DNA from 3 places in the Streptomyces sp. NPDC054770 genome. Region 1 is predicted to be linked to each of the others. Evidence: predicted binding sites of a transcription regulator. Region 1 holds the regulator's gene; each other region holds the start of a gene.
The links. The regulator HspR, encoded in region 1, represses chaperone genes until heat shock. The targets are predictions, from matches to a motif close to TTGAGNNNNNNNNNCTCAA.
Positions count from the first base shown of each region.

Region 1 (5,674 bases):
GTCAAGCAGTTCGCCGCCGGTCACGGCGTGGACCTCGGCAAGGACAAGATGGCCCTCCAGCGCCTCCGCGAGGCCGCCGAGAAGGCCAAGATCGAGCTGTCCAGCTCCACCGAGACCTCGATCAACCTGCCCTACATCACCGCCTCCGCCGAGGGCCCCCTGCACCTCGACGAGAAGCTCACCCGCGCCCAGTTCCAGCAGCTGACCGCGGACCTCCTGGAGCGCTGCAAGACGCCGTTCCACAACGTCATCAAGGACGCCGGCATCCAGCTCGGCGAGATCGACCACGTCGTTCTCGTCGGCGGCTCCACCCGGATGCCCGCCGTCGCCGAGCTCGTCAAGGAGCTGACCGGCGGCAAGGACGCCAACAAGGGCGTGAACCCGGACGAGGTCGTCGCCATCGGCGCCGCTCTCCAGGCCGGTGTCCTCAAGGGTGAGGTCAAGGACGTCCTGCTCCTCGACGTGACCCCGCTGTCCCTCGGTATCGAGACCAAGGGCGGCATCATGACCAAGCTCATCGAGCGGAACACGACGATCCCGACCAAGCGGTCCGAGATCTTCACCACCGCCGAGGACAACCAGCCCTCCGTCCAGATCCAGGTCTACCAGGGCGAGCGCGAGATCGCGGCGTACAACAAGAAGCTCGGCATGTTCGAGCTGACCGGTCTGCCGCCGGCCCCGCGCGGTGTCCCGCAGATCGAGGTCGCCTTCGACATCGACGCCAACGGCATCATGCACGTGACCGCGAAGGACCTCGGCACGGGCAAGGAGCAGAAGATGACCGTCACCGGCGGCTCCTCGCTGCCGAAGGACGAGGTCGACCGGATGCGCCAGGAGGCCGAGCAGTACGCGGAGGAGGACCACCGCCGCCGCGAGGCCGCCGAGACCCGCAACCAGGGCGAGCAGCTCGTCTACCAGACCGAGAAGTTCCTCAAGGACAACGAGGACAAGGTCCCGGGCGAGATCAAGACCGAGGTCGAGGAGTCCATCGCCGAGCTGAAGGAGACGCTCAAGGGCGAGGACACCGCCGAGATCCGCACCGCCACCGAGAAGGTCGCGGCCGTCTCCCAGAAGCTGGGCCAGGCCATGTACGCCGACGCCCAGGCCTCCGGGGCCACCGCCGGCGCCGCGCCTGCCGGTGACGCCGCCGACGACGTGGTGGACGCCGAGATCGTCGACGACGAGCGCAAGGACGGTGCCGCGTGACGGAGGAGACCCCGGGCTTCGAGGAGAAGCCCGACGTCCCCTCCGGCGCCACCCCCGACGACGCCGCGCCGAAGGCCGCTCCCTCCCAGGGGGCGGCCCCGGCCGGGGACTCAAGCGCACAGTTGGCCGGTCTGACGGCCCAGCTGGACCAGGTACGCACCGCGCTCGGCGAGCGCACCACCGACCTCCAGCGCCTCCAGGCCGAGTACCAGAACTACCGCCGCCGAGTGGAGCGCGACCGGATCACGGTCCGGGAGATCGCCATCGCGAACCTCCTGACCGAACTCCTGCCGGTGCTCGACGACATCGGCCGCGCCCGGGAACACGGCGAACTGGTCGGCGGTTTCAAGTCGGTGGCCGAGTCGCTCGAAACGGTCGCGGCGAAGATGGGGCTGCAGCAGTTCGGCAAGGAGGGCGAGCCCTTCGACCCGACGATCCACGAGGCGCTGATGCACAGCTACGCGCCGGACGTCACCGAGACGACGTGCGTGGCGATTCTCCAGCCCGGGTATCGCATCGGCGAGCGCACCATCCGCCCCGCGCGGGTGGCGGTCGCCGAACCGCAGCCGGGAGCCACCCCGGTGAAGGCCGAGGGGACCGAAGAGGCCCCCGCGGCCGAGGAGAAGGACAACGGCCCTGAGGAGGGCTGACGTAATAACGACCGAGCGGAAGGAGGGGCGTCGGGGATGAGCACCAAGGACTTCATCGAGAAGGACTACTACAAGGTCCTCGGCGTCCCCAAGGACGCCACCGAGGCCGAGATCAAGAAGGCCTACCGGAAACTCGCCCGCGAGTTCCACCCGGACGCCAACAAGGGCAACGCCAAGGCCGAGGAGCGCTTCAAGGAGATCTCCGAGGCGAACGACATCCTCGGCGACCCCAAGAAGCGCAAGGAGTACGACGAGGCACGCGCCCTCTTCGGCAACGGCGGTTTCCGCCCGGGGCCGGGCGCGGGCGGCGGCAACTTCAACTTCGACCTGGGCGACCTCTTCGGGGGCAACGCGCAACAGCAGGGCGGGGGCGGCTTCGGCGGCGGGTTCGGCGACGTCCTGGGGGGCCTGTTCAACCGGGGCGGCGGCACGGCCGGCCGTACCCAGCCACGGCGCGGCCAGGACATCGAGTCCGAGGTCACGCTGAGCTTCACGGAGGCCATCGAGGGCGCCACGGTCCCGCTGCGGATGTCCTCGCAGTCCCCCTGCAAGGCCTGTTCGGGCACCGGCGACGCGAACGGCACCCCGCGGGTGTGCCCGACCTGCGTCGGCACCGGCCAGGTGGCGCGGGGATCCGGCGGCGGCTTCTCGCTCACCGACCCCTGCCCGGACTGCAAGGGCCGCGGCCTGATCGCGGAGAACCCCTGCCCGGACTGCAAGGGCAGCGGCCGCGCCAAGTCGTCCCGGACCATGCAGGTCCGCATCCCCGCCGGGGTGACGGACGGCCAGCGCATCCGGCTGCGCGGCAAGGGCGCACCGGGCGAGCGCGGCGGCCCGGCCGGCGACCTGTACGTGATGGTCCACGTGGACGTGCACCCGGTGTTCGGCCGCAAGGACGACAACCTCACGGTGACCGTCCCGGTGACCTTCACCGAGGCGGCGCTCGGCGGCGAGGTCAGGGTCCCGACCCTGGGCGGGCCGCCGGTCACCCTGAAGCTGCCCCCGGGCACGCCCAACGGCCGCACCATGCGCGCCCGTGGCAAGGGCGCGGTCCGCAAGGACGGCACCCGCGGCGACCTGCTGGTCACCGTCGAGGTGAGTGTCCCCAAGGACCTGTCGGGGAAGGCTCGTGACGCGCTGGAGGCGTATCGCGAGGCGACCGCGGGCGAGGACCCGCGGGCCGAGCTGTTCGAGGCCGCGAAGGGAGCATGACAGAGATGGACGGCCGTCGGCGTAACCCGTATGAACTGACCGAGGAGACCCCGGTCTACGTCATCTCGGTGGCGGCCCAGCTCTCCGGCCTGCACCCGCAGACGCTGCGCCAGTACGACCGCCTGGGCCTGGTCTCCCCGGACCGCACGGCCGGGCGGGGCCGCCGCTACTCGGCCCGCGACATCGAACTGCTCCGCCAGGTGCAGGCGTTGTCGCAGGACGAGGGCATCAACCTGGCCGGCATCAAGCGCATCATCGAACTGGAGAACCAGGTCGTCGCGCTCCAGCAGCGCGTCGCCGAACTCCAGGCGGCGGTCGACGGCGCGGCGGCCGCGATGCAGCAGCGCGAGGCCGCAGTCCACGCCTCCTACCGCCGCGACCTGGTCCCGTACCAGGAGGTGCAGCAGACCAGCGCGCTGGTGGTGTGGCGGCCGAAGAAGGCGAAGGACTAGCGGCACCGCACCCTGCGTGAAGGGGCCCGGAGGTTCATCGACCTCCGGGCCCCTTTCGTCTGTGCCTGCGGTCAGTGGTCGCCTGCGGTCAGTAGTCCCAGATGCCGTAGGCACTCGACGTGATCGCGGCCTCGGCGCCCGAGGCGTCCAGGCGGACGACGCGGTAGTAGTACAGGCCCAGCGCGTCCTCGTGCACCGTGGTGTCCATGTACGACGACCTGTCTCCCGCCCTGCCCTCGGCCAGGGTCACATAGGCGGCCGAGGCCGGGTCCCAGCGCTCCACGCGGTAGGCGGCGAACCGGGAGCAGTCGCCGAGGCCGGAGCTCTCGGAACAGCCGACGTACAGCTCCGGGTAGTCGTCCGCGCGGATCCCGGTCCCCGTCCAGCCGGGCGGCCGGGTGTCGGGCAGGTCGACCGAGACGGTGACGGTGTGGAAGAAGTCGGGGCCCTCGTTCTCGTACAGATGGAAACCGTCCGCGGCGGCCACGCGGTAGACGTGGGCCGCGCCGTCGGGGACGGTCGGGCAGACGATCTCGGTGGCCGCCGAACTCCTTGTCCAGCAGTTCTTCTTCCAGACCGTCTCACCGGTGTCCGGGTCGGTGACGCCCTGCCACACGTAGTACTCGGTGACGTCGTCGTCGGCGGGCGGGGTCCAGGACAGGCGGACGCCGAGCGGAACCCGCTCCGCGGTCAGACCCACGACCGGGCCCGGCCGCTCGGTGTCCGGCGTGGTCGCCGTGGCGGCGGGGCCGGGCTGTGAGGAGTGTCCGTACGGGTCGACGGTCACGACGCGGTACTCGTACGCCGTCTCGGACTCGCCCGTGCGGTCGAGGCAGCTGCCGTCGATCTGCTTGCGGCCGGCGTACGCGGGGGCGTCGTCACCGGTCCAGGTCCAGTACGTGTCGGGGTCCTGAAGCGTCTTGTCGGTCCCGCTGGACGGCGTGCACTTGTCCAGGGTGGTGCTCCGACCGGTCACCACGTCGGTGCGGACGATCCGGTACGTCAGCAGCGGGCCGCCGTCGAAGGTCCACGGGTCGGCGCTGCTCCAGTAGACCAGCACACCGTCGCCGTACCGGTACGCGCTGGTCCGGAACGGGGCGACGGCCTCCGCGCGGTCCGCCATCGTCAGCGTGACCTCCACCGGGGCCGCCGCGTTGCCCTTCGCGTCCACCGAGCGCACCGCGTACCGGTAGGTGTCCGCGACCGCGAGCTGCTGGCGCGGGACGACGTCGGTGTCCTTCGTGGTGCGGACGGCGGTGCCGGTGCCGGTGCTCGTGCCGGGCAGGGCGTCCACCCAGCCGCCGGTCGCCGGGTCGTACTGGAGGACCTGGTAGGCGGCGGCACCGTCGACCGGCGACCACACCAGGTGGGGCAGGCCCGAGCGGTACTCGGCGCGGGCGTCGGCGGCGGTCGCCGGAGGCGTCAGGTCGGAGGTGGTGAACGTGGTGGCGGGTGAGTACGCGGACCAGTTCCCGGCCGCGTCCCGGGCCCGGCCCCGGTAGGTGACCCTGCTGCCGTCGGCCGGGTAACCGGTGTCGCAGATCGCGCCCTTGGCGCCGGTGTACACGGTGCTCCAGGCGCCCGTGACGGGGTCGCGCCGCTGCATCTCGTACAGGACGATGTCGGCCGCGTTCGCCGCGGTCGTGACGAGTTCGGGGGCCGCGTAGGGCTGGTCGGGCGGGCAGCCGTCCATCTCGACGAACGGCGCGGCCGGCGGGGTCCTGTCGGGGGTCGTGACGCCCTGGTCGGTGCTGCCGGCGGACTGGTTGCCCGCCTTGTCGTGGGCGCGGACCTCGTAGTAGTACGTGGCGCCGGTCCTCGGCGGAGTGTCGGTGTACGAGGCGGAGGCGGTCGTCGCCAGCGGCTTGCCGAAGGAGCCGCCCTTGAGCCGCCGGTAGACCTTGTACCCGGCGAGGTCCATCTCCTTGTTCCGCGACCAGGTGAGGGCGGCCTTGCCGGTCTTCGCGTCGTACGACACCTTCGGGTCCACCGGGGCGAGCGGCCCGACCTTGTCGACGCTCGCCGAAGTGCGGGGCGTGTACGTGAACTTGACCTTGGCCGCGCCGGTCCAGTTGACGTAGTCGACGCGGAGGGTGTGCCTGCCCTTGGGGACCGTGACAGCGACGGTCCTGCTCACCGTCTTCGAGGTGTTCT
Region 1 covers NZ_JBSHBL010000001.1:224,068-229,741, reverse strand. The annotation lists gene dnaK (molecular chaperone DnaK) at 1-1,206, shown strand, start outside; gene grpE (nucleotide exchange factor GrpE) at 1,203-1,856, shown strand; gene dnaJ (molecular chaperone DnaJ) at 1,893-3,068, shown strand; gene ACWGKQ_RS00965 (heat shock protein transcriptional repressor HspR) at 3,074-3,520, shown strand; gene ACWGKQ_RS00960 (PA14 domain-containing protein) at 3,609-5,674, opposite strand, start outside.

Region 2 (5,674 bases), on a different contig from region 1:
CGATCAGGGCGCGCAGGTCCTCGTCCCTGATCGTGAACGGCAGCTCCCGCTCGCCCAGTTCGTGCTGGGCCGCGACCTTGCGCAGCAGCCGGGCGATCGACCGCTCCAGGGTGCGCACGCCCGCCTCGCGGGTGTACTCGCCGGCGAGCTTGCGCAGCGCGCTCTCGTCGAGGACCACCTCGTCGTCGGCGAGCCCCGCCCGCTCCAGCTGGCGCGGAAGCAGGTGGTCACGGGCGATGACGACCTTCTCGTCCTCGGTGTAGCCGTCCAGGCGGACCAGCTCCATGCGGTCGAGCAGGGCCTCCGGGATGGCCTCCAGGACGTTGGCGGTGGCGAGGAAGACGACGTCGGACAGGTCGAGTTCGACTTCCAGGTAGTGGTCGCGGAAGGTGTGGTTCTGCGCCGGGTCGAGGACTTCGAGCAGGGCCGCGGCCGGGTCGCCCCGGAAGTCGGACCCCACCTTGTCGATCTCGTCGAGCAGGACGACCGGGTTCATCGAACCGGCCTCCTTGATCGCCCGCACGATCCGGCCGGGCAGCGCACCGACGTACGTACGGCGGTGACCGCGGATCTCGGCCTCGTCCCGGACGCCGCCGAGCGCGACCCGGACGAACTTCCGCCCCATCGCGTGGGCGACGGACTCACCCAGGCTGGTCTTGCCGACACCGGGCGGACCGACGAGCGCCAGCACGGCACCGCCACGGCGGCCGCCGATGACTCCGAGCCCCCGGTCGCTACGGCGCTTGCGCACCGCCAGGTACTCGGTGATCCGCTCCTTCACGTCCTCCAGGCCCGCGTGTTCGGCGTCCAGGATCGCCTTGGCGCCCTGGATGTCGTAGGCGTCCTCGGTCCGCTCGTTCCACGGCAGTTCGAGCACCGTGTCCAGCCAGGTGCGGATCCACGAGCCCTCGGGCGACTGGTCGCTGGACCGCTCCAGCTTGTCGACCTCCTTGAGGGCGGCCTCGCGGACCTTCTCGGGCAGGTCGGCGGCCTCCACGCGGGCGCGGTAGTCGTCGGACTCCTCGCCGTCCTTGGCGGCGTCGCCGTTCAGCTCGCGCAGCTCCTTGCGGACCGCCTCCAGCTGGCGGCGGAGCAGGAACTCGCGCTGCTGCTTGTCGACGCCCTCCTGGACGTCCTTGGCGATGGTCTCGGCCACGTCCTGCTCGGCGAGGTGGTCGCGGAGCTGCTGGGTGGCGAGCTTGAGCCGGGCGACCGGGTCGGTGGTCTCCAGGAGCTCGATCTTCTGCTCGGTGGTCAGGTAGGGCGAGTAACCGGAGTTGTCGGCGAGCTGGGACACGTCGTCGATGGCCTGCACCCGGTCCACGACCTGCCAGGCGCCGCGCTTGCGCAGCCAGGCGGTGGCGAGGGCCTTGTACTCCTTGACCAGTTCGGTGACATGACCGGGCACCGGGTCCGGGACGATCTCGTCGATACGGGTGCCCTCCACCCACAGAGCGGCACCCGGGCCGGTGGTACCGGCGCCGATGCGCACCCGGTAGCGGCCGCGGATCAGCGCGCCCGGGTCACCGTCGGCCAGACGGCCGACCTGCTCCACAGTGCCGAGCACACCGGTGCTCGGGTAGGTCCCGTCGATACGCGGCACCAGCAGCACCCTGGGCTTGCCGGGCTCGGTACGGGCGGCGGCCTGCGCTGCCTCCACGGCGGCACGTACATCAGCGTCCTTCAGGTCCAGCGGGACCACCATCCCGGGCAGCACGACCTCGCCGTCGAGAGGCAGCACAGGGAGGGTGAGTGATGCGGACGTCGAAGCCATGATCTCCCCTTCGGCAGTCAACTTGAGTTATGCCGACTCAATGCATGTGAGCCACCGAATGTTCCCAGGGGTACGTTCGCTGTGAGCGATCGGCTGCTGACCTGGCCGTACCGGGCGTACGGCCGATGCCCACGACCGGAAAACAGTTGATCGGCTCGGGCTCATTCCCCGTACGGTCGGCCGGTGACCGACACCGACACCACCGCGGCCCTGCTGGCCGCCTACGACGCCCAGATGCGCGCCGTCCAGCCCGTCCCCGCGCCCGGGATCACCTACGAGCACGACGGCCCCGTCCTCCGGGTCGTGGGCCAGCACCGGGGCTTCGTGACCGGGCCGCGCGACTGGGGCGGGGTGCGCGGCCCCGAGCTGGACGCGCTGATCGCCAGGCAGCGGGACTTCTTCGCGGCGCGCGGGGAGGCGGTGGAGTGGAAGACGCGCGGGCACGACGACCCGGCGGACCTCCCCGACCGGCTGCACGCGGCGGGCTTCGTGCCCGAGCCGCGGGAGACGGTCGTGATCGCCCTGGTCGAGGACCTGGCCGTGGCCGCCCCCGCCCTCCCCGCGGGCGTGACGCTGCGCCGGGTCACCGCCGACGCGGACCTGGACCGCATCGCCGCGCTGGAGACCGCGGTGTGGGGCGAGGACATGGCATGGATCGCCGGGTACCTGAGGGGCCTGCTCGCGGTGGACCCGGACGGCACCGAGATCTATGTCGCCGAGGCCGCCGGAGAGGTCGTCTCGGCGGCCTGGGTGGCCTTCCGGTCCGGCACGGACTTCGCCATGCTGCTGGGCGGCTCCACCCTGGCCGACTGGCGCGGCAAGGGCATCTACCGCGCCCTGGTGGCCCTCCGGGCAACCCGCGCGGCGACCCGGAACACCCCCTACCTCCTGGTGGAGGCCTCGGCCGACAGCACCCCGATCCTGAAGCGCCTGGGCTTCACGGCAGTAACGACAACGACCCCGTACGTCTGGACCCCGACCAACTGAAACGCACCCCAAAGGGACGCGGGACCGTTTTTGACATGCGGCTGAAACGCGCCCCATAGGGGCGCGGGGAACTGCGCGACCAGCCACGACGAACCTGCACCCGGCACCCGACCGGCACCCCCTACGGCGAGTGGCCCCGCCAGGCCCGGCACCACCGAACAACGCCGTCGGCGCCGAACACCGCCACGACTCCGCAAGGGCACCGCCACACCACCGCAACGCAACTCACAGGAAGAGAGCCGAAACTGCCAGCGGACTCACAGTGAACGGCGAGGGCGGCACGCAACGGGGTTCGGGGGAACACATGGGTGAGAAGCAGCCGACGCCCAAGCGGCCGGCCCGCCGTGCCGTGCTCACCGGCGCCGCCGTAGTCGCGGCCGGCACCGCCGTCCCGTTGACCCTGCGCGCCGTCGACGACGACGGCGCCGACACCCCCGCCCCCGCCCCCACCCGCACCGCCCCCGCGGCCCCCGCGGCCCCCGCCGCAAGCCGCCCCCCGGCCCCGTCGGCCTCCCCCCTCCCCCGTACCGACCCGCGCCCCAACATCCTCTTCGTCCTCACCGACGACCAGCCCAAGGAGACGGACTGGGCGATCCACCGTACCGCCGACTGGCTGGGCGGGCAGGGTGTGACGTTCGCGCGGGCACATGCCAACACCCCGCTCTGCGCGCCCTCCCGGGCCTCGATCATGTCGGGGCGGTACGCGCACCATCACGGCGTCCTCGACACCCGCCACCCGTACCACCTCGACCAGCACACCACCATGCAGCGCCAGTTGCACGAGGCCGGCTACCGCACCGGCCTGTTCGGCAAGTACCTCAACTACTGGCACACCGGCGACAACCCGCCGCACTTCGACGAGTGGCTGCTCCAGGAACCGGTGGCGTACTACAACGGCCACTACAACGACAACGGCACGGTCCGGAACATCCCCGGCTACAACACCCACGTCATCAGGGACCGCGCCCTCGCCTTCATCGACGGCTCGCGCACCGACACCCGGCCCTGGTTCGCGTACGTCGCCACCCGCAGCGCGCACGAACTCAACATCCCGGAACGGAAGTACACGCACGCGCGCGTGCCGGAGTGGCCGGGCCGGCCCTCCGTGTTCGAGAGCGACAAGAGCGACAAGCCGCCGTTCCTGCGCACCGCGAAGCACACCTACGACCAGGGAAAGGCGCTGCGCGGACGCCAGTTGCGCACCCTGCTGTCGGTGGACGACGCGATGCGGGACTTCCAGGACAAGCTGCGCGCGCTGGGGCAGCTGGAGAACACGCTCGTGCTGTTCACCAGCGACCACGGGCTGTGCTGGGCGGACCACGGCTGGCTGCGCAAGTCGGTGCCGTACCAGCCGAGTCTGGAGGTGCCGTTCTGGCTGTCCTGGCCCGCGCACGGCCTGGGCAGGGGCACCGTGGACGACCGGCTCACCGGCCATGTCGACATCGCCCCGACCCTGCTGGACGCGGCCGGGATCACCCCGGACACCCCGCACGACGGCCACTCGCTGCTCGACACCCGCAACGACCGCGACCGGCTCCTCGCCGAGTGGTGGTGGAACCGGCAGGACCAGGAGCCGATCCACACCTGGGCCACCCACGTCGGCAGATCTACGCAGTACACGGAGTACTACCGCACCCGCCTGGACGGGCAGGGCCGGGCCACGCAGGGCGACGGCGCGGTCCTCTTCCGCGAGTTCTACGACCTGGCCGCCGACCCGTACCAGCTCACCAACCGCCTGCACGGCGCCACGGCCGAGCAGGAAGCGGCCCTGGGTGTCCCGGAGGCGGCGAGGCGGCTGGCGGCGGCGCGGCGCGCCTGACCGCTCAGGCGGCGACGGCGGCGCCCGCGGGGACCGCGGCGACGGCCGGATCCTGGGCCCGCTCCCGCCGCCAGCGTCGTACCACCGGCCACAGCGCGGTCCCGATGGCCAGCGAGATCAGGTGGCCCCAGTTGGTCATGGGGTCCTGGAAGGCGACGAGGTCGGCGAGGAGGCTGTAGCCGACCAGGGCGAGCAGCGGCCAGCGCAGCCAGGGGGTGAGGAGGCCGGAGAGCGCGCCGATGCTGGCCGCCACGCCGAAGCTGATGCCGTAGTCGAGGCGGTGCAGGGAGGTGCCGGGGAGGTGGCCGGCCAGGACCGCGAGGCCGACCGGGACCTCGGTCGCGAGGGTGGCCAGGACATGGCCCGCCAGGAAGACGAGGATCGCGCGGGCACCCCCTATCCGCCGCTCCAGCGCGGTCAGGACCAGCACGAAGGCCAGCGCGTACGGCGACAGCAGCCCGCCCGCGATCCACAGCGCGCTGGCCAGCAGGACGAAGACCGGGGTGCGCAGCAGGTGGGCGACGTCGGTGCTGGAGTCCTGGTAGAGCGCGTGCAGGAGACCGGGACGTGCGTAGCTCGCGAAGAGCGAGGTGAGTGCCAGGATCGCCGTGTAGGTGAAGGTGACCGGGGTGCCGGTGGGGGTGGGCAGCAGACGCCAGGGGCGCACGCGGTGGGCGGGCAGGCGCCAGGGGTTCAGGCGGAGGGCGGCGGGGCGCGGTGTGCTCGGGGCGGGGGCCGCGACCGGGCCGCGCTGGCGGGGCACGCCGTCGAGCAGGGCGGCGACGTCCGCGGCGGGAAGGGGCTCGGGCGTGGGCGTCGATGCGGCCCTCGCGGTCCGTTCCACGGTGAGGCGCTCCTTCCGTTTCACCCCACCCTTCGCCGTCCGACGAGCCGCTGTCTGTGACCGGGGCCACCCAGAGGTCGATTCACAGGATTTTCTGAAGAACCAAGAGGGGTCAGGAGGAACCATACGAGCCGCATCCGGGCATCCACGGGCGCGAAGCGCCGGGCGGCCCCTCGAACGGGTGACACCCGTGCGGCTGCGCGCCACCCGTAATTCGCGTGGCCGCAAAGCCCTGTTGGGGCAGGATGGC
Region 2 covers NZ_JBSHBL010000132.1:3,242-8,915, reverse strand. The annotation lists gene lon (endopeptidase La) at 1-1,774, opposite strand, end outside; gene ACWGKQ_RS49875 (GNAT family N-acetyltransferase) at 1,958-2,761, shown strand; gene ACWGKQ_RS49870 (sulfatase family protein) at 3,066-4,580, shown strand; gene ACWGKQ_RS49865 (rhomboid-like protein) at 4,585-5,424, opposite strand; gene ACWGKQ_RS49860 (spermine/spermidine synthase domain-containing protein) at 5,670-5,674, shown strand, end outside.
Region 2: lon (endopeptidase La) is a predicted target of HspR. The motif match lies at 1,797-1,815, and genes of this name have one in related genera.

Region 3 (5,674 bases), on a different contig from region 1:
CTCGCCTACCTGGCCGAGATGTTCGCCGCGGGCGACACCGCCCCGGTCCGCGCCTGTCTGGAGAAGCTCGCGGCGATGCGCTCCCACATGCGGGCGCTCAACCTGGGCGAGGAACCGGACCCGGCGATCGCCACCGCCGTCGGCATGCGGCCGAAGGAGATCGAGGCCATGTACCGGCTGCTGGCGATCGCCAAGTACGAGGACCGGTACGTGATCCCGACGGCGGCCGTCGGCGACGCCCGCCGCCTGGAGGAGTCCGCGCTGCCCGACGGATGCAGCCTCGACTTCGACGGCGGCCCCGGCATGGGCGGCGACGGCCCCTTCGGCCAGGACTCGGGGCGGAAACTGCTCCCTGTGGTGTCGGTGCAGAACTTCCACGGTCTGCGCAGACGGCAGACCGCCGACACTCCCGACGAGGCGAAGGAGGACTGATGCCCTCGGACGCGGTGTTCTACCAGGCGGCGGCGCTCTGTCTGACCTACCCGGACGACGATTTCATCACCCGGCTGCCGCTGCTGCGCGAAGCCGCCCCGCAACTGCGGGAGTTCACCGACCATGCGACGGTGACCCCACCGCAGGAGCTGGCCGCGCACTACGTGCAGGTCTTCGACTTCAAGAACCGGCACAGCCTCTACCTCAGCTGGTGGCTGGACGGCGACACCCGGCGCCGGGGCATGTCGCTGGTCAGGTTCCAGGACATCTACAAGGCGTACGGCATGGAGTTCACCGGCGAGGAGCTGCCGGACTTCCTGCCCGCCGTCCTGGAGTTCACGGCCCGCACCGGCAACACCGATTTGCTCACCGAGCACCGCGACTGCCTGGCACGGCTCCGGTGCCGGCTGACCGACTTCGGCACCCCGTACGCATCCGTCCTGGACGCGGTCTGCGCCACCCTGCCGACCGCACCGACCGGCGCACGCCGATGAGCACCCTCCTGTGGGGCGCCCTGCCCTACCTCGCCTTCGCCCTCCTGGTCACCGGCCTGGTCTGGCGCCACCGCTACGACAAGTACGGCTGGACCAGCCGCTCCTCCCAGGTCTACGAGTCGAGGCTGCTGGACATCGCCTCCCCCGTCTTCCACTACGGCATCCTGTTCGTCCTGGCCGGCCACCTCGCCGGCCTGTTCGTCCCGGCGTCCTGGACGCGGTCGCTCGGCGTCGGCGAGCACACGTACCACCTGTTCTCCCTCTACGGCGGCACGCTCACGGGCGTCCTCACGGTGGCCGGCCTCGCCCTCCTCCTCTTCCGCCGCCGCACCCGGGCCCCCGTCTTCCACGCCACCACGGCGAACGACAAGGCCATGTACCTGTTCCTGGTCGCCGCGATCGTGCTGGGCATGACCGCGAAGCTGACCCACGCCGCGGGCGACGGCTACGACTACCGCGCGACGATCGCCCCCTGGGCCCGCAGCCTGTTCACCCTCCGCCCGAACACCGCGCTCATGGCAGACGTCCCGGTCCTCTACCAGATCCACGCAGTCATCGGCATGCTCCTCATCGCACTGGTCCCCTACACCCGCCTGGTGCACATGTTCAGCGCGCCGGTCCAGTACCTGTTCCGCCCGTACGTGGTGTACCGATCCAGGGACCCGAGACAGCTGGGCCCCCGCCCGGAACGCCGGGGCTGGGAGACCACCCGCAACTGATCTCTTCCACCCGCAACCAGACTCTCTCCGCCCGGAACCAGACTCTCTCCGCAGACTTTTTCCCGCCGCAACGGCGATCGGCCACGACGGCGGAATCCGGCGGTGCCTCACCCACCCGAGCCCCTCTCGTCGTCCACGATCTCGGCGTCCACCACTCCCTCCTCCTCGGCCTCGGACGCCCGCGGTTCCTCGGCCGAACCGCCGGAGGCCGCGGCGTACATGGCCTGCCCCATCCGCTGACTCACGCTCGCCAGTTTCTCCACCCCCTGCCGTAGCTCGGCGGTGTCGGCGTTCCGCTCCAGCAGCTCCTTGAGCTCGGTGATCGCCGCCGCCACGTCGGCCTTCGTGCCGTCCGGCACCCGCTCCTCGTTCTCCCGGAGGAAGTTCTCGGTCTGGTAGACGAGTTGCTCGGCCTGGTTGCGGGTCTCCGCGGCCTCGCGCCGCTTGCGGTCCTCCTCGGCGTACTGCTCGGCCTCCCGCATCATGCGGTCGATGTCGTTCTTGGGCAGGGCGGAACCGCCGGTCACGGTCATCTTCTGCTCACGGCCGGTCGCCAGGTCCTTCGCCGAGACGTGCATGATCCCGTTCGCGTCGATGTCGAAGGCCACCTCGATCTGGGGCACCCCGCGCGGTGCCGGCGGCAGACCGGTGAGGTCGAAGACGCCCAGCTTCTTGTTGTACGCGGCGATCTCCCGCTCGCCCTGGTAGACCTGGATCCCCACCGAGGGCTGGTTGTCGGCCGCCGTCGTGAAGATCTCCGAACGCCGGGTCGGAATCGTGGTGTTGCGCTCGATGAGCTTGGTCATGATGCCGCCCTTGGTCTCGATGCCCAGGGACAGCGGGGTGACGTCGAGCAGCAGCACGTCCTTCACGTCACCGCGGATGACACCCGCCTGGAGGGCGGCGCCGACCGCGACCACCTCGTCCGGGTTGACGCCCTTGTGCGGGTCCTTGCCGGTGAGTTCACGGACCAGGTCGGTGACGGCGGGCATCCGGGTCGAGCCGCCGACCAGGATGACGTGGTCGATCGCCGACAGCCGCACGCCCGCGTCCTTGACGGCCTGATGGAAGGGCTTCTTGCAGCGGTCCAGCAGGTCGGCGGTGAGCTCCTGGAACTGAGCTCGCGTCAGCTTCTCCTCCAGATGCAGCGGCCCCTCCGCGGAGGCGGTGATGTACGGCAGGTTGATGGACGTCTCCGTCGACGACGACAGCTCGATCTTCGCCTTCTCGGCACCCTCGCGCAGCCGCTGCACCGCCATCTTGTCGTTGCTCAGGTCGATGCCGTACTGCCCCTTGAACCGCTGCACCAGATGCTCGACGATCCGCTGGTCCCAGTCGTCGCCGCCCAGCAGCGTGTCGCCGTTGGTGGCCTTGACCTCGATCACGCCGTCGCCGATCTCCAGGAGGGACACATCGAAGGTGCCGCCCCCCAGGTCGAAGACGAGGACCGTCTGCTCCTCGCCCCGGTCCAGGCCGTAGGCCAGCGCGGCGGCGGTCGGCTCGTTGATGATCCGCAGCACCTTCAGGCCGGCGATCTCCCCGGCCTCCTTGGTGGCCTGCCGCTGGGCGTCGTCGAAGTACGCGGGTACGGTGATCACCGCGTCGGTGACGTCCTCACCGAGGTAGGCCTCGGTGTCCCGCTTGAGCTTCTGGAGCACCCGAGCCGACAGCTCCTGAGCCCGGAACCGGGTGCCGTCGACGCTCCCGCTCTCCGGGAACCGCCAGGCCGCGTCGCCCATGTGCCGTTTCACCGAGCGCGCGGTGCGGTCCACGTTGGTCACCGCCTGCCGCTTGGCGACCTCGCCGACCAGCACCTCGCCGTTCTTCGCGAAGGCCACCACCGACGGGGTGGTGCGCGCCCCCTCGGCGTTGGCGACGACGGTGGGCTCACCGCCCTCCAGCAGGGCCACCACCGAGTTCGTCGTACCGAGGTCGATACCGACCGCACGTGCCATGTCCGTCCCCTTTCCGCTCGGGCGCTTCCTCGACTCCAGCACAAAACTTGAGCGAGCCGTTGTCAATGCCGCCGGCCCCGTAAACGACGATGCCGCGCCCCCCGGGGAGAGGGGCGCGGCATCGCGGCGGGTACGACGCTCAGGCGAGCTTCGCGTCCAGGGTGATGGTGGTGCCGGTCAGGGCCTGGCTGACCGGGCAGTTCTTCTTGGCGTCCTCGGCGGCGGCGACGAAGCCGTCCTGGTCCAGGCCGGGGACGGTGCCCTCGACGGTCAGGTGGATGCCGGTGATGCCGGTGCCCGGCTGGAAGGTGACGTCGGCGTTGGTGACCAGCTTGGTGGGCGGGGTGCCGGCACCGGTCAGGGCGTGCGACAGCGCCATGGAGAAGCAGCTGGAGTGGGCGGCGGCGATCAGCTCCTCGGGGCTGGTCTTGCCGTTCGCCTCCTGGGAGCGCGAGGCCCACGTGACGGGCTGCTCGCCGATACCGGAGGAGTCGAAGGTGATGACACCGTTCCCCTCGGTCAGGCTGCCTTCCCAGACGGTGTGTGCGGTGCGCGTGGTGGCCACGGTTGTTCCTTTCGGCGATGAAGGCGAATGAACCGGTTCGCTTGCCCCCATCCGATCACATCCGGGCTCAGCGCACCCGGAAGACTGGCCCTCCGAACTCACCGCACCCGGAAGACAGGCCCCCTTGCACTGAAGGGCAGGCGGGCGCCCTCGGGAATCAGATAGGCGTGCTCCCTGCGGACCCGCAGGACGTCGCACCAGCCGTCGGTGATCACCAGGACCGGGGCGGTGGGCGGGAAGTCGTCCGCGCGCTGCAGGAGGTCGATGCCGGGCTGGAGGACGGTGCCGCCGCGGCCGTGCACCCGGACCCGGCCGGCGATCTCGGTGGTCGGAAGGTAGCCGGCGTCGTGCGGGGCCGCGTCGCAGAAGACGACGCGTGCGGCCGGTACGTCCCGGGCCTCGGCGTAGGAGGCGATCGCGCCGAGGGCCTTGCCGAGCAGGGTGCGGTCCATGGAGCCGGAGGTGTCGAGGACCACGCCGAAGGTGCAGCGGGCGACCTCCTCGGGCGGGAAGTACCGGCCGGCGCGCGGGATGTCCGGGGTGGAGGACTGCCGGCGCGAGGGGCGGGCGTACGACCGTACGGCCTCCGGGCGCGGCACGAACTCGTCGAACCAGCGGGCCAGCCGGGCGTCCCAGGGCAGCGGCGGATGGCTGAGCGCGCGGATCTCCTCGACCAGGCCACCGGGCAGCAGGCCCCGGTCCTGCGTCTGGTGCAGGTCGAGCCCCTGGGACAGTCCCCGGCGGTAGAACTCGTCGAGGTCGACGTAGGCACCGGGCGGCCTGATCGGCGCGCCCAGCACGTCACCGCGCCCCTTGCCGCGCAGCGTGGCGAGCCGCCGCATCCGCCTCAGGTCGACGGCGATCCGGTCGTACACCTCCTCGGCCGACAGGCCCTTCAACTCGGCGTCGTACAGCAGCCCTTCGGGCATCTCACCGACGCGCATCTCGACCAGCCAGCCGTTGATGACGTAGTCGCAGGCGATGTTGAAGAGGTAGGGGTCGCGGGCGCCGAGGCGGTCGCCGTGGCGCAGGGCGGCGTGCAGCATCTCGTGGGCGAGGACGAACCGCCACTCCTCGTCGTCCATCGTCCGCAGCGGGTTGACGTAGATCTCGCCGGCCTCGGGGTCGACGGCGGCGACCGCGATGTCGTGGGCGCGGGCCAGTTCGGCGTCGGCGACCAGTTTGATGCCGGCCGCGATGCCGCCGAGCAGCGGGTAGGAGGAGATGAACCAGCTCAGCGCCTTTTCCCAGGGGCGCAGCGGGGTGGGCGGGCCCGACATGGAGGTGCGGCGGCCGCCGGCCAGGTCCATCGCCCGGGACATGGTGCGGGTCAGCGCGTGCGCGAACCCCACCTGCCAGTCGGGGACCTGACCGGCCCACTGGTTCCAGGAGAGCAGGAGCTGGTCGGGCTCCCCGCCGCTCGTCCCGCCGCGTTCGTACGCGGCCGGGACACCGCCGGTCCGGCGCCAGCCGGCGGCGAGCCGTTCCTCGTCGCCCTCCGGATAGGAG
Region 3 covers NZ_JBSHBL010000008.1:15,800-21,473, reverse strand. The annotation lists gene narH (nitrate reductase subunit beta) at 1-432, shown strand, start outside; gene narJ (nitrate reductase molybdenum cofactor assembly chaperone) at 432-926, shown strand; gene narI (respiratory nitrate reductase subunit gamma) at 923-1,645, shown strand; gene dnaK (molecular chaperone DnaK) at 1,753-3,600, opposite strand; gene ACWGKQ_RS10080 (OsmC family protein) at 3,740-4,165, opposite strand; gene ACWGKQ_RS10075 (vWA domain-containing protein) at 4,264-5,674, opposite strand, start outside.
Region 3: dnaK (molecular chaperone DnaK) is a predicted target of HspR. The motif match lies at 3,648-3,666, and genes of this name have one in related genera.